3 regions of the Desulfosporosinus sp. FKA genome follow, and region 2 is predicted to be linked to each of the others. Evidence: riboswitches for the same ligand, from Rfam matches in the RefSeq annotation. Region 2 holds a riboswitch; each other region holds the start of a gene.

Region 1 (4,292 bases), on a different contig from region 2:
TATTTGGCGAAGGCCCCTTTTCAATTTATTATTAGCACAAGGAGGCTTGAGAAATTGATACTTTATGACACTATAAAACAGCTTCCTACTAAGCTCGAGGCGACCGGAGTTTTGCTGGCCGGAGGAAAAAGTTCGCGCATGAAGAAGAATAAAGCTTTCTTGGAATTAGAAGGTAAGCCTCTTGTGGAACGTACTTTAGAAGTTTTGAATAAGACCTTTTCCGAGGTCTTAATTAGCAGTAATGAGCCGGAACTTTATAAGAACTATAATTTTTCGGTTATTCAAGATGAGTATCGTAATCAAGGACCATTAGCAGGACTTTATCAGGGCTTGAAAGCTGCAGGCTACCCCTCTGTTTTTTTTGTTGCTTGTGACATGCCTTTTCTGCAAGGAGAGCTCATTCGTTTTCTGTTTCGTTGGGCACCCGAATATGAGGTCGTAGTTCCTCGATTTCGGTCAGTAATACATCCCCTCCATGCTTTTTATCATCGGAACAGCCTGCCGGCAATAAAAAAAAATCTTGAGGCCGGTCGCCTCAAGATTACCGATTTATTTTCGGCATGTTCTGTGAAATATGTAGAGGAAAATGAACTGACGAATTTTTCGGGTTTAGACGATGTTTTTTGTAATGTGAATACTCCGGAGGAATGGTCAAATATCTTTAAACGATAACTCGTTCGGGACAGGTATATATATTCAAGCGCTGTTCCCGTGCAAAGCCAATGACAGTAATGTTTAAGGCAGCGGCTTGGGATAACGCCATATCAGTTGGGGCGCCACGAGCGATAAGAATGGGAACTTTCATTTTAGCAACTTTTAAAAGAATTTCAGAAGATACTCGGCCGCTAAAGAAAATAACATGGTTTTCAAGCTGTAATCCGGAGCGAAAGGCACTACCGTTTAATTTGTCAAAAACATTATGGCGGCCGATGTCGTAACTTGTTAAGACCACTTCGCCTTGATACCCTACACCGCCGCTGTGGACTCCTCCGGTTGCTTGAAAAAGCGGAAGATGGTTCTGTAAAAAACCAGCGTATTTGTATGCTTCTTCAAGAGAAATACTATACGTTGAGGCGAGTGGCTTAACCATAAGCACATCGTTAGCGAAGCAAAATGAAGCTCGGCTTTTTCCACAGCAAGCTGATACAAATCGTTTGCTCATAAGTTCTTTTTGCAAAAGGCAAGGCTTACCTTCTACCCAAACTAGATGATCAGTGGGGTCCTGGCGGAGTTCATAGACATCATTAGGAGTTTGGATAAAGCCCTCATTGAGTAAAAAGCCTAAGGTGAGTTCTTCAGTCTGTGAAGGAGAACATAAAAGGGTGGCGATTTCTTCTCGGTTATAGTGAACGGTCAAGGGAATTTCTTGTACTACACAGTCTTCAACCTCTTCAAGCCGAAGGCCGTTGGCTTTTAAAATGGTATGAGTTACTATTTCCTTTGTCATGTATACCTCCTCGTACCCTGGTAACTTTAGTTTACAATAGTTTAAGACAGATCTAAATATATTTTTTTCTTAAATCTAATACTGCAATACATGAAGGATTTTTTTTTCTTATATCGAAAAGAATAAGGTATACTTAATACAGTGCACTTGTTTAGCTAAAGTTGAACATTGGGACTTCGGTGGAGTCTCACTACTGGATAATTATTCCGGTTCAACATCATATAACGGTTAGCTTGTGTGTTTTTATGTATGAAGATTCAAAAAAATTATGAACGCTCCGAAGCTGGCTTTCCTAAGGCAAATGCTATGGTAACCAGACAAGTGTCGTGAGACACTCGGGTATTGCAGGAAACTGTAATATCTCCCATTGGAAAGGAGTCTGTTGACAGGAGGAAATAATCCCCCGGTTGTTTACAGACCGTGGTTTTTTTTATTTGCACTAAAAAGAGGGGGATTTTATGCAGGATCAATTTCAAAGACAAATTGATTATCTAAGGATTTCCATAACTGATCGTTGTAATCTCCGCTGTAAGTATTGCATGCCAAGTCAAGGCGTACCGTGGATGCCCCATGAGGACATCTTGAGCTTTGAAGAAATTCTTCGCTTGATGAGGCTTAGTACGCAGCTGGGATTTCATCGTTTTCGCATTACCGGGGGAGAACCGCTTGTCCGCAGAGGAATTATAGATTTTCTTCGTAAAGCGGCACAAATTCCCGGGATTGATGACTTGATGCTTACCACCAATGGGATATTACTTTCTGAAGCAGCCTTCGATTTAAAAGCAGCAGGTGTAAGGCGTGTAAATATTAGTTTGGATACAATGAATCCTGAGCGGTTTGCTGAGATTACACGCGGCGGAGATGTTTCGAAGGTGATTCAAGGAATTTTTCGCTCCCTTGAAGCCGGGCTGAAGCCGGTCAAAGTTAATGTTGTTGTTGTTCGTGATTTTAATACTCAAGAGTTGCCGACTTTTTTAACATTAGCCAAACAGTATCCTATTCATATTCGTTTCATAGAACTCATGCCGATTGGCTCAAGTTCTGAAAGACGGAGTGATTTTGTTCCTATTCAAGAGATGAAAGAATTGTTAGGACTTAAGCAATATGTTCCTGCAAAGGAGATTCTAGGCGGAGGGCCGGCAGAATATTTTCAACTCCGTGACTATAAAGGAAACGTAGGCTTTATTAGCGCTTTGAGCCGTCATTTTTGCAGTACCTGTAATCGCATCCGTTTAACACCTGACGGCAAACTCAGGCCGTGTTTGCATAATAAGTTGGAAATTGATTTAAGAGAAGCCTTACGAAATGGCAGTACAGATCAGGAATTGTTAGATATCTTTGCCCAAGCAGTATGGTGTAAGCCTGCGGAGCATCATATGAATGAGGAAGCTCTGCAAGGTCAGCGTATTATGTCTCAAATCGGAGGTTAGAGAATGGAAGATTTAACCCATTTTGATGAACAAGGTCGCGCTCGAATGGTCGATGTCAGCGATAAAAGTGAAACCTTCCGCGTTGCTGTAGCTCATGGAAATGTCCAGATGAAGCAAGAGACTTTAGCTCGAATTCGCAGTGGGGGAATTGCTAAAGGGGATGTCTTGGCAGTTGCTCAGGTTGCAGGGATTATGGCTGCCAAAAAGACGTCTCTGCTGATTCCAATGTGTCATCCATTGGGAATTACAGGTGCCAAACTGAGTTTCAATTTGAAAGACCCGGGGGAAGTTGAGATTGAAGCGGTTGTAAAAGTTCAAGGAAAAACAGGAGTTGAAATGGAGGCACTGACGGCAGTGAGTATTGCCGCCTTAACCATTTATGATATGTGTAAAGCTATTGATAAATCCATGACGATTGGAGAAATATATTTAGTAGAAAAACAGGGCGGCAAAAGCGGTCATTATGTGCGCTGATCAAAGGCAAGAATAAGAGATACAGTGAACAATAGGACCCACCCCCACTTATAGAAGTGGGGATCTTGAAAACTGGATAATAAGCTAAACAATAAATGTCATATGGTTCAGTTTCTATTTATTAAGAGCAAGTAAAGGTAAACTCGGGGAAAGAATGGTGATGAAGGTGGGTAAAATTGTTGCAGTCTGCGTTAGTGAGCGAAAAGGAATGCGTAAAAAAAATATTGGTAAGGGAATTTTAAAGGTCGGTTTTGGACTAGAAGGCGATGCTCATGGCGGAAATTGGCACCGAATGGTCAGTTTGTTAGGTATGGAAAGTATCAAGACCATGCAGGACAAAGGGCTGGACGTTGGCCCAGGAGATTTTGCCGAGAACTTAACGACGGAAGGGTTGGAATTATATTCGCTTCCCATCGGCACAAAGTTAAAAATAGGTGCAACAAGTGTTGGAGAAGTAACCCAAATCGGCAAAGAATGTCACTCTAAATGCGCAATCTACTATCAAGCGGGAGATTGTGTCATGCCCAAGGAAGGGATTTTTATTCGTTTACTGGAAGGTGGAGCGGTTCGTGTAGGAGATACAATTGAGGTGATAGAATAGTGGTAAGGGTTGGGATAATTACAGCAAGTGATAAAGGATCACGCGGAGAACGAGAAGATCATTCAGGTCCAGTCCTAAAAGAGCTGGTTCGAGAAATGGGCTGGGAAGTTATTGAATATGCAGTGCTTCCTGATGATCAATTGCTCCTTGAAAAAACCCTGCGTTTGTGGGCTGATGAAATGAACTTGGATTTGATATTGACGACCGGCGGAACTGGGTTTTCCCTGCGAGATGTCACGCCTGAAGCAACAATGGCGGTCGCTGATCGGTTAGTACCGGGCATAGCGGAAGTGATGCGCCATGAAAGTTTAAAAGCGACTCCAAAAGCGATGTTAAGCAG
Region 2 (4,292 bases):
GTTATCCTTTGGAGGTTGTGCTTTATTCAAATCATCCCCAGAATCTGAGGAGACTCTGATTTTTAATGAAGTATTCAATAATTGTTCTGAGTAATATTCCTTTAATGTTTGGATACTTTTTTTACATGCTTGTTTGTCCAGGCAGTTTCCGCATTCACCTGTGTAAATGCTAACCGGTTTTTCCCGTGCCATAATAAGCAAACTTCCCCAGCTATCCTTATCAAAGATACCTAAACATGGGATTTCGAAATCCATTCTGATTGCCTGAGGACAATTTAATGACACACTTTGGTTTAGAGTTACATAATTCAAAAGCTCATCATACATCCTGTTTACAAATCCATCGCTTGGACAAATCGACATACATAGACCGCACTCTGTACAATGATCCGCTTTAATTTGCATTGAATCTTCAATTGCTTTATGGGGACAGGAATCAAAGCATATACGGCAGGGATTGGCAATTGGCCGTTTTGTATTAAGACAATTATCCTTGAGATAAATTACATCACATGTCACTTTAGCCATTGTAATCTCCTTAAGTCCTCGGGGGTATTAATATTGCAGAATATCCTATCCAAGTTTCCAAATTGAGAAAGTGCCTGTTCGGAAACAACGTTAACAGTACAGTAATGGTAAAAATCAAGAATCTTAAATAGACCCTCTTTAATATTCTTCTCAATAAATGGAATACACTTTTTGGAATAAAAGGCATGTAAGGGATGCAATCCCCTGAACTGAGGTACAACAATATCAGCACATGATGTACGTTGATAAAGCGTTCGGATAAGCTCAGAACTTAAAAACGGCATATCACAAGCAACAAAAAATAGTTTATCGTAATTTGCTCCCCTCATGCTACTGTAAAGCCCTCCTATAGGACCCTTATCAATAATCTCATCCTTAATAACCCGTACATCATACTTGGAAAACAAAGATGGTTCATTACTGCTGATTAACACTTCTGAAAAGACACGTTGGAGCACTTCAAGGCTTTTGTCAATAAACAGACGTCCATCAAGTTCCAGAAAAGCCTTATGTCTCCCCATTCTTGAGCTCTTCCCGCCTGCTAGTAGTACACCGGTAGCCTTAATTTCCAACTTATCGACCCTCCATTTTTTGTTATGCCTTCCCGAACGGGCATATTGGATATTTACACTCCGGACATTGTAAACATAATCCACCGTGTGATAATTCGACAAGATTCTGTCTGACTAAACGTTCTCCACATAAAATCCGAGGAAGCACGAGATCAAGAATTGAAGCCTTACTATACATCACACACCCTGGAAGGCCCATGATCGGAATGTCTCCATAATACGCCAAAAGAAACATTGCCCCCGGTAAGACTGGCAGTCCATAGGTTACTATCTCGGCACCAGTTTGCCGAATTCCATATGGAGTTACATCATCAGGGTCGACTGACATTCCCCCAGTCACTACAATAGCCTCTGCACCTTTACTAATAAGGCTCTTAATAGTATCTGAGATTTTCTCTGAATCATCCGGAACAAAAACTTGTTCTAACACTGAGCTGCCTAACGCCTCAAGCTTTTTAGTAACCACCGGCCCAAATTTATCCTCAATTCTTTTGTAAAACACTTCATTGCCAGTTGTTATCAACCCGACCTTAAACGATTGAAGAGGTAATATTGTCACTAATATATCCTGATGTAATACTGCTTCGGCTTCGATTATTTTGTCTTCTTCGATGACTAGGGGAACCACTCTTGTTCCTGCAACTACATCGCCTTCATTAACCAAGGTATTATTATGCCTCGATGCAAAGATGATCTGATCGATTGAATTCAATGAATATAGCAAGTCCATGTTGATTTTAAGCAATCCTCGTTCTTTGGAAATAAGATTGACTTTTCCTTCAGAAGGTTCAGTTAAGGTTAAATTTCCCCCACAGGCTGCGCTAGCAAGCCGTAAGGCTGCTTCATTTTCATGGATTGTCCCCTTTGTTATCTCCCAAACATAAATATGCTCTTTTCCCATGCTGAGAAGAACCTCTACGTCCTCTGGGCGTATTATATGCCCCTTTTTAAAAGCGGCTCCTTTGAATTTACCGGGAACAATTTTTGTGAGATCATGGCAAAGCGCACTGCCTACAGCTTCTGACACATGAATCATTTTCATAAATCTCGCCTCCATTTTTATATTCGTAAACAAACAATAAAAAATCCTTGTTTGGAATATGTCAAACAAGGACTGTGTAAACACAACCCGAATTCTCCTTTCCAAAAACGCGGAGGCACGGTTGTTTCCTTCCGTACCCGAAACGGCCAAATCACCCTGCTTTTATCAGTTTAGGTAAAGAGGCTCGGAGATTCTCTATAACTTTTACGAAAAAATTCACTTCGAGTTATCCTATGCTTATTAAGGTATCTTGTCTGTTATCTTGTTTATGAGTCCACTTCTTTTTCATTGTCCTCATAGAGTCTTTAATACCCTGCCCCTCAAGAATAACGACTATAAATTCAATTATAAGAAATGATATGATAATTGAAAACTAGGATAAATGCTAGTCCCTGTAAGGGAAAACCCTAATATTTATAAATACTACTAGAATCAAAAAGCGTCCTCCTTTCACAATCAAAGTGGAGTGAGGACGATTGTGTTTTTTTATGGCGATCTGTTAATGATTACCCTTCTTCACTATCTTTAGCGGTATCTTTCTGAGTCCCTATAGATTCAACTATTTTAATAGGTTCTTGAGAAGCCGTTTTAAACTCATTGATTCCTCTGCCTAAAGATTTGCCTAACTCCGGCAACTTGCCTGGACCAAAGATGATTAGAGCAACAACCAGAACAACAATCAATTCGGTTGGAGCTAGAAAACCGAAAGAAATTAACACATCTCCCGCCTCCGTTTCTATAGATGTATTAAGCATAAACGAAATAAACCTTCTTTGCTATACGTGAAAACCCTGACATTTATCTGTTTAATATCCATGAAAATTCCCGACACCGAGAATCTAAGCGAAGCTAAAAAATAATCATAGGATACCTCTTGTTTTTAAAAAATAAAGTGATAAAATTATTATATTAGAATTTACTAATATAATAATAAGGCAAATGCCATGTAGTTCTTCACAAATACTCTAAATTTATGGCATTAAAAAAAGAGGAGGCAAAACTCATGTCAACAGTAAAGCTTATCCAAGATCAAGAGGCATCCCCAGAAGTAAAACAAGTGTTTGCGAACCTTGAGAAAGAAAAAGGGATGGTTCCTCCGACGTTTCGCGCTTTAGCCAATTTTCCCGATTACATGAAAGCGACGCTCATGAAAATGAAAACAGCAATGGCTCCCGGGAAAATCGACGCTAAAACAAAAATGCTGATTGCCTTAACTACATCCATCAACAACGGCTCAGATATGTGCATTGCCAACTTCAGCAAACAGCTCAAAAACATGGGGGTTACCGATGAAGAACTCTTAGAAGTTATCGCGGTCATTGACAGTGCAACCGGCATGAACCGAGTTAATACTGGGCTGCGCATCTTCCCTCAAGAGTAAAACCTTCCGACCCAACCCAGGAATGATCGACATTTTCCAATCATTCCTGGGTAAACTACAGTCTTGTAAACCATAAAAATTTAAAGAGGTGTATTTATATGTCAGACAATAATGTACGATGCTCCTGTCAAAGTGGAGAATCTCTCCAAGATAACTTAGTGAAAAATCTCCCGAACACAAGCGTTTCCGACTCCTCCGGCTCACCTAAGCCTGAGGGAGACAAAGACACGAATTGGTACCTTCCCTATATGAATGCCATTACAGAAGGAAAAGAAGTTGAAGAGAAAAAGAGCCCTGTTGCCCTGTTTTATTGCGCAGGGGCTTCAAATGTTGGGCAGTCCACCGTCACAGGCTGTGTGGAAACAGCTGATATCTTAGGCTATAACCGTGTCGCACTCCTTTGCCTAGCCAGTATATCCGCCGGCTTGAAAAATATGATGAATGGTGCTAAAAACGCTCGAGGAATTGTCGCCGTAGATGGATGTCCGATGTCCTGTGCTAAAAGAACCTTAGAAAAGGCCGAGCTCAAGGTTGATCAGCATCTTATTGTCAGTAAAGATTTAAATGTTCCTAAAAACTTTCGGCTCAGTGATTCGAGCGCAATTAAACAAGTAACGAATGCTGTGGTCCAAGCCGTTCTCAGCATTGACTAAGGAGGTTAGGAATATGTCTTCTCCTGTATCTCCCTTACCGGCAGCTAAACAAAAACGTTCCTATGTATTAGCCTGTGTTGCCACAGGCGCCTTTCTCTCCACCTTTGACGGTGGAG
Region 3 (4,292 bases), on a different contig from region 2:
TACTTCGCTTCAGGATTTAACAAAAGCGGGTGTTAGCCAGGTTAGTATCGGTACCCCTGAATCAGTGCCTGCAGGCAAATATGCCCAGGAATCTTTGAAAAACCTCAAACTTTGGAATGCTATACAGCCCAAACTGGTAGAAGCCAAAGATGTGACTCAGGTACTTAATTATGTTGAAACAGGGAATGCGGATGCAGGTTTTGTTTATCAGTCGGACGCTCAACAATCGAAGAAAGTAAAAGTTGTAGCCGTTGTCCCCGATAGCACCCACAATCCGATTGTTTATCCGGCAGCCATTATTGCCGCAACGAAAAATCAACAGGTCACTGAAGATTTCCTTAAATATTTACAAAGTTCCGATGCCCAAAAAGTCTTCCAAAAGTATGGCTTTAAAACCTTAGCAAAATAATTGATAGCCGGGTGAGCCCTATGGATTTGAGTTTTGTGCCGATTATATTATCTCTGAAAGTTGCTTTGGCATCTGTTATCATTGTTACCTGTTTTTCCATTCCCATAGCAGGACTCATGGCACGGCGGGAGTTCTGGGGCAAAGATGTTGTGGAGTCAATCATTACCTTACCCTTAGTACTCCCGCCTTCTGTTATCGGTTTTATGCTGCTGGTTGTCTTCGGGAAGAACGGTCCCTTAGGCGTGTTTCTTGAACAGTTCTTTCATACCAGAGTAGTTTTTACTATCGAGGGAGCGGTGATTGCGGCAGTTGTGGTTTCCTTCCCGTTGATGTATCAATCTGTAAGGGTTGCCATGGAAAGTGTTGACCAAAACCTGGAAAGGGCTGCCCGCACCTTAGGGGCGAGGGAAATAAGGGTGTTTTTCACCATTACTTTGCCGCTGGCTTGGAATGGTATTATTGCCGGTTTGGTTCTGGCTTTCGCTCGGTCCTTGGGGGAATTCGGAGCGACCTTGATGATCGCCGGAAATATCCCCGGCAGAACTCAAACCATGCCTTTGGCTATCTACTTTGCCAATGAATCAGGAGATATGCGTACGGCGAGTATCTTGGTTGTTATCATGACCTCCTTCAGCTTCCTGGTAATTTATGGCTTGAATCGCTGGGGGAAAGGAACACGACGAGATTCGCGGGGAGGCGGGACAAATGCTTAAGGCACATTTTAAAAAGAAATTACCCTCCTTTGAGCTGGAGGTTGATGTTTCCATAAGTAACGGTATTCTCGCTCTCGTCGGGCATTCCGGTGCCGGTAAAACGACGATTCTGCAATGTGTGGCAGGCCTCCAGACCCCATCTTGGGGAGAAATCGCGATTTCCAACAAACCAGTCTTCTCTTCCGAATTAGGGACAAATGTTCCTATTCGTAAACGGCGTATCGGGTATCTTTTTCAAGATTATGCTCTATTTCCCCATATGACGGTTGAGAAAAATGTCCTGTATGGCAAACCGAAAAAAGGGAGTGCGTCCGAAAAGGTTCTTACCGCCGGAGATGTGCTGGAGATGCTCAAAATTGAACATCTTCGGAATCGTTATCCTAGTCAGATTTCAGGGGGAGAGAAACAAAGAGTAGCCCTTGCTCGAGCTTTAATGACGGAACCGGAATTGTTGCTGCTCGATGAACCTCTCTCGGCTCTTGATCAAAACACCCGCAGCACCCTCCAGCAAGAGCTGCTTAAGCTGCAAGCACAATGGAAGATTCCTTTTGTTCTCGTGACCCATGATCTTCAGGAAGCTGAAATGTTAGGCGACCAAATCATTAAAATTGATCATGGCCAACAGGAGATAATTAAGGAACAGGGGGAACAGGGAAAACCGGAAAAGCTAGAATTGGTCAGGGGACTTAATAATGCCCGGTAGGCGGCTCTATCGTTCATCAATATAATTGTGCATGATTATAATTTGAAATTTAATACGTTTACCTCCGAGCCAGAAGGACCTAAAGAGCAGATTAACAAATAAATGCATCTATGGTCGCTGGACAGGATTTTTGATCCTCAGGGTGTTCCTGGAAACGGGTATGCCTTCACGTTTTGAAAAGGAGCAGCATGGAATAGCGATAGGCTATCGGTTTATTAATGGCTCCCTTTTTAGGGAGCCATTATTTACGCTCTCAGTCGTCTTTTTCTTAAATCTTGCCGCATATGGTATTTAACTTGAGCTATTTAAGGGCTTGAAGCAAGACTAGTGGATAAATAATGATCTTTAGAGAGAAGGGAAAGGGGGGACGTTTTGGTTAGCATTTTAAGCGGAATCGATTTTTCTCCCTTATGGATTTCTCTCAGAGCAGCAACACTGGCAACCTTTGTGACCTTCTTTTCCGGCCTGGCGGCTGCAAGTTTTGTCTCAGCTTATCGGGGAAAATTTAAGGGGGTAATTGACGGCCTTCTTACTTTACCTCTGGTTCTGCCTCCTACCGTCGTTGGATTTTTACTGCTTTTAGTTTTGGGCAAAAACGGTCCTCTGGGCAAATTGCTGCTGGCTATTGGCATGACGATCATCTTTTCTTGGCCCGCTACGGTTATTGCGGCTTCAGTAGTGGCATTTCCCTTAATGTATCGGACTGTGCGCAGTGCTTTTGAGCAAATTGATCCCACGATTATTTATGCCGCTCGTACTTTGGGCGTTTCAGAATGGAAGATATTTTGGAAGATAACCATTCCTTTGGCCTGGCCCGGGGTAGCCGCTGGAACAGTATTAGCTTTTGCCAGGGCTTTGGGTGATTTTGGCGCGACGCTGATGGTCGGCGGCAATATTCCAGGAGAAACACTGACGATTCCTGCGGCTATCTTTTTTGCCGCCGACGGAGGAGATATGGAAAAGGCTCTGTTATGGGTAATCCTAATTTTTATCATTTCGCTGATCGTTATGACTCTTATGAATTATTGGTCAGATTACCAGCGCAAGACTATTGTTGCAGGCGGCAGGGAATAACATGGGATTGATTGTTGATATCCGCAAAGAATTAGCGGGTTTTGAACTCAAGGTTAACTTTGAAACTCAGGGAGAGGTTTTAGGTTTTTTGGGGGCTTCCGGTTCAGGCAAAAGCATGACTTTACGCTGTATTGCCGGTATAGAATCTCCTGATCAGGGGCGAATTGTCCTCAATGGCCGCGTCTTGTTTGATTCCCAAAAAGGCATTAATCTGCCTTGCCGGCGCAGGAAGGTCGGCTATGTCTTTCAAAATTACGCTTTGTTTCCCCATCTGACGGTTGAAGAAAATATTGGCTTCGGAATTGGAGAGCGGAAGCGTGAAGATCGCCAGGCGATCATCAAAGAAATGGTTACAATGATCAAGTTGGAGGGCTTAGAAAAGAGATATCCCAGTCAGCTCTCAGGAGGCCAACAGCAGCGAGTTGCCCTGGCCAGAGCCTTGGCAGCAAAGCCCGAAGCCTTGCTTTTAGATGAACCCTTTTCCGCTCTGGATGATTATCTGAGAAACCACATGGTCAAACAATTAACGGAGACTTTGGCGGGGTATTCCGGGGCGACTTTGTTTGTTAGTCATAATATCGAGGAAGTCTATCGGGTTTGCCAAAGTTTGATTCTCTTGTCACGAGGGAAAATCGAGGGGAAAGGAGGGACTGAGGAGGTATTTAAAGCTCCATCGTCGCTGGCGGCGGCCCAATTAACGGGGTGCAAAAACATTTCCCCTGCCAATTACATATCACCTTTTAAGCTGGAAGCCTTAGCTTGGGGCATTACCTTAAAAACTGAGATTAAGCTCTCACGACAAGTTACCCATGTGGGTGTTCGTGCCCATTTGATCGGAGCTGCCGCCGGGGAAATGAAGGATAATGTATTTCGCTGCCGACTTAATTTTATAAGCGAAGGGCCATGCAGAATATCGGTTTATCTGACGGTAGAGCAAGACTATCAGGGGCAGGGCAGCCAGCTGCTGGAATGGGAAATGACTCCGCAAATGTGGCTGGCAATGAAAGATCAGCCGCAGCCCTGGTGTTTGAGGATAGCTCCCGAAGACCTGATTATTTTCTAAATATTCTTTTGATTTTCAAGAAGAGAGGGAGGAAAATAGGATGTTTTCTGGAATAAAGAACTCAAAAGGAAGTCGAGTTATCTTAGGAGTGCTTAGCTGCATTATTCTACTCATGTTAGTATCCATCTCTGGGTGTTCAAGCAGTGTCAAGGACGCTTCAACTACAGCAGCCAGCGGTGCCGGTCAAAGCAAGCAAATTAAACTTGTCATTTCCACAGCCCCTAGTCTAAAAGGTTCCTTTGATGGAATAAAAACACGTTATGAGGCTAAAAATCCCCAAGCAGCTTTGACGTTTAATTACGGGCCCTCAGGCTCACTGCAGAGTCAAAT

The links. A riboswitch is a leader RNA that binds a small molecule or an ion and turns the genes downstream of it on or off. The one in region 2 is predicted to bind molybdenum cofactor.
Region 1: it holds a riboswitch for molybdenum cofactor, as region 2 does, so the genes downstream of both, moaA (GTP 3',8-cyclase MoaA) here and B5771_RS13535 (molybdopterin-binding protein) in region 2, are expected to answer to the same signal.
Region 3: it holds a riboswitch for molybdenum cofactor, as region 2 does, so the genes downstream of both, modB (molybdate ABC transporter permease subunit) here and B5771_RS13535 (molybdopterin-binding protein) in region 2, are expected to answer to the same signal.

The regions. Positions count from the first base shown of each region.
Region 1 is NZ_NAHZ01000030.1:24,583-28,874, forward strand. It holds gene B5771_RS13995 (molybdenum cofactor guanylyltransferase) at 55-672, shown strand; gene fdhD (formate dehydrogenase accessory sulfurtransferase FdhD) at 662-1,447, opposite strand; molybdenum cofactor riboswitch at 1,711-1,841, shown strand; gene moaA (GTP 3',8-cyclase MoaA) at 1,906-2,877, shown strand; gene moaC (cyclic pyranopterin monophosphate synthase MoaC) at 2,881-3,351, shown strand; gene B5771_RS14015 (MOSC domain-containing protein) at 3,518-3,952, shown strand; gene mog (molybdopterin adenylyltransferase) at 3,952-4,292, shown strand, end outside.
Region 2 is NZ_NAHZ01000029.1:140,929-145,220, reverse strand. It holds gene B5771_RS13545 (4Fe-4S binding protein) at 1-528, opposite strand, end outside; gene B5771_RS13540 (molybdenum cofactor guanylyltransferase) at 516-1,100, opposite strand; gene B5771_RS13535 (molybdopterin-binding protein) at 1,123-2,142, opposite strand; molybdenum cofactor riboswitch at 2,221-2,344, opposite strand; gene tatA (twin-arginine translocase TatA/TatE family subunit) at 2,649-2,861, opposite strand; gene B5771_RS13525 (carboxymuconolactone decarboxylase family protein) at 3,146-3,523, shown strand; gene B5771_RS13520 (putative zinc-binding protein) at 3,622-4,176, shown strand; gene B5771_RS13515 (MFS transporter) at 4,190-4,292, shown strand, end outside.
Region 3 is NZ_NAHZ01000031.1:313,747-318,038, forward strand. It holds gene modA (molybdate ABC transporter substrate-binding protein) at 1-409, shown strand, start outside; gene modB (molybdate ABC transporter permease subunit) at 430-1,122, shown strand; gene B5771_RS16530 (ATP-binding cassette domain-containing protein) at 1,115-1,825, shown strand; molybdenum cofactor riboswitch at 1,876-2,026, shown strand; gene modB (molybdate ABC transporter permease subunit) at 2,198-2,899, shown strand; gene B5771_RS16540 (ATP-binding cassette domain-containing protein) at 2,901-3,962, shown strand; gene modA (molybdate ABC transporter substrate-binding protein) at 4,003-4,292, shown strand, end outside.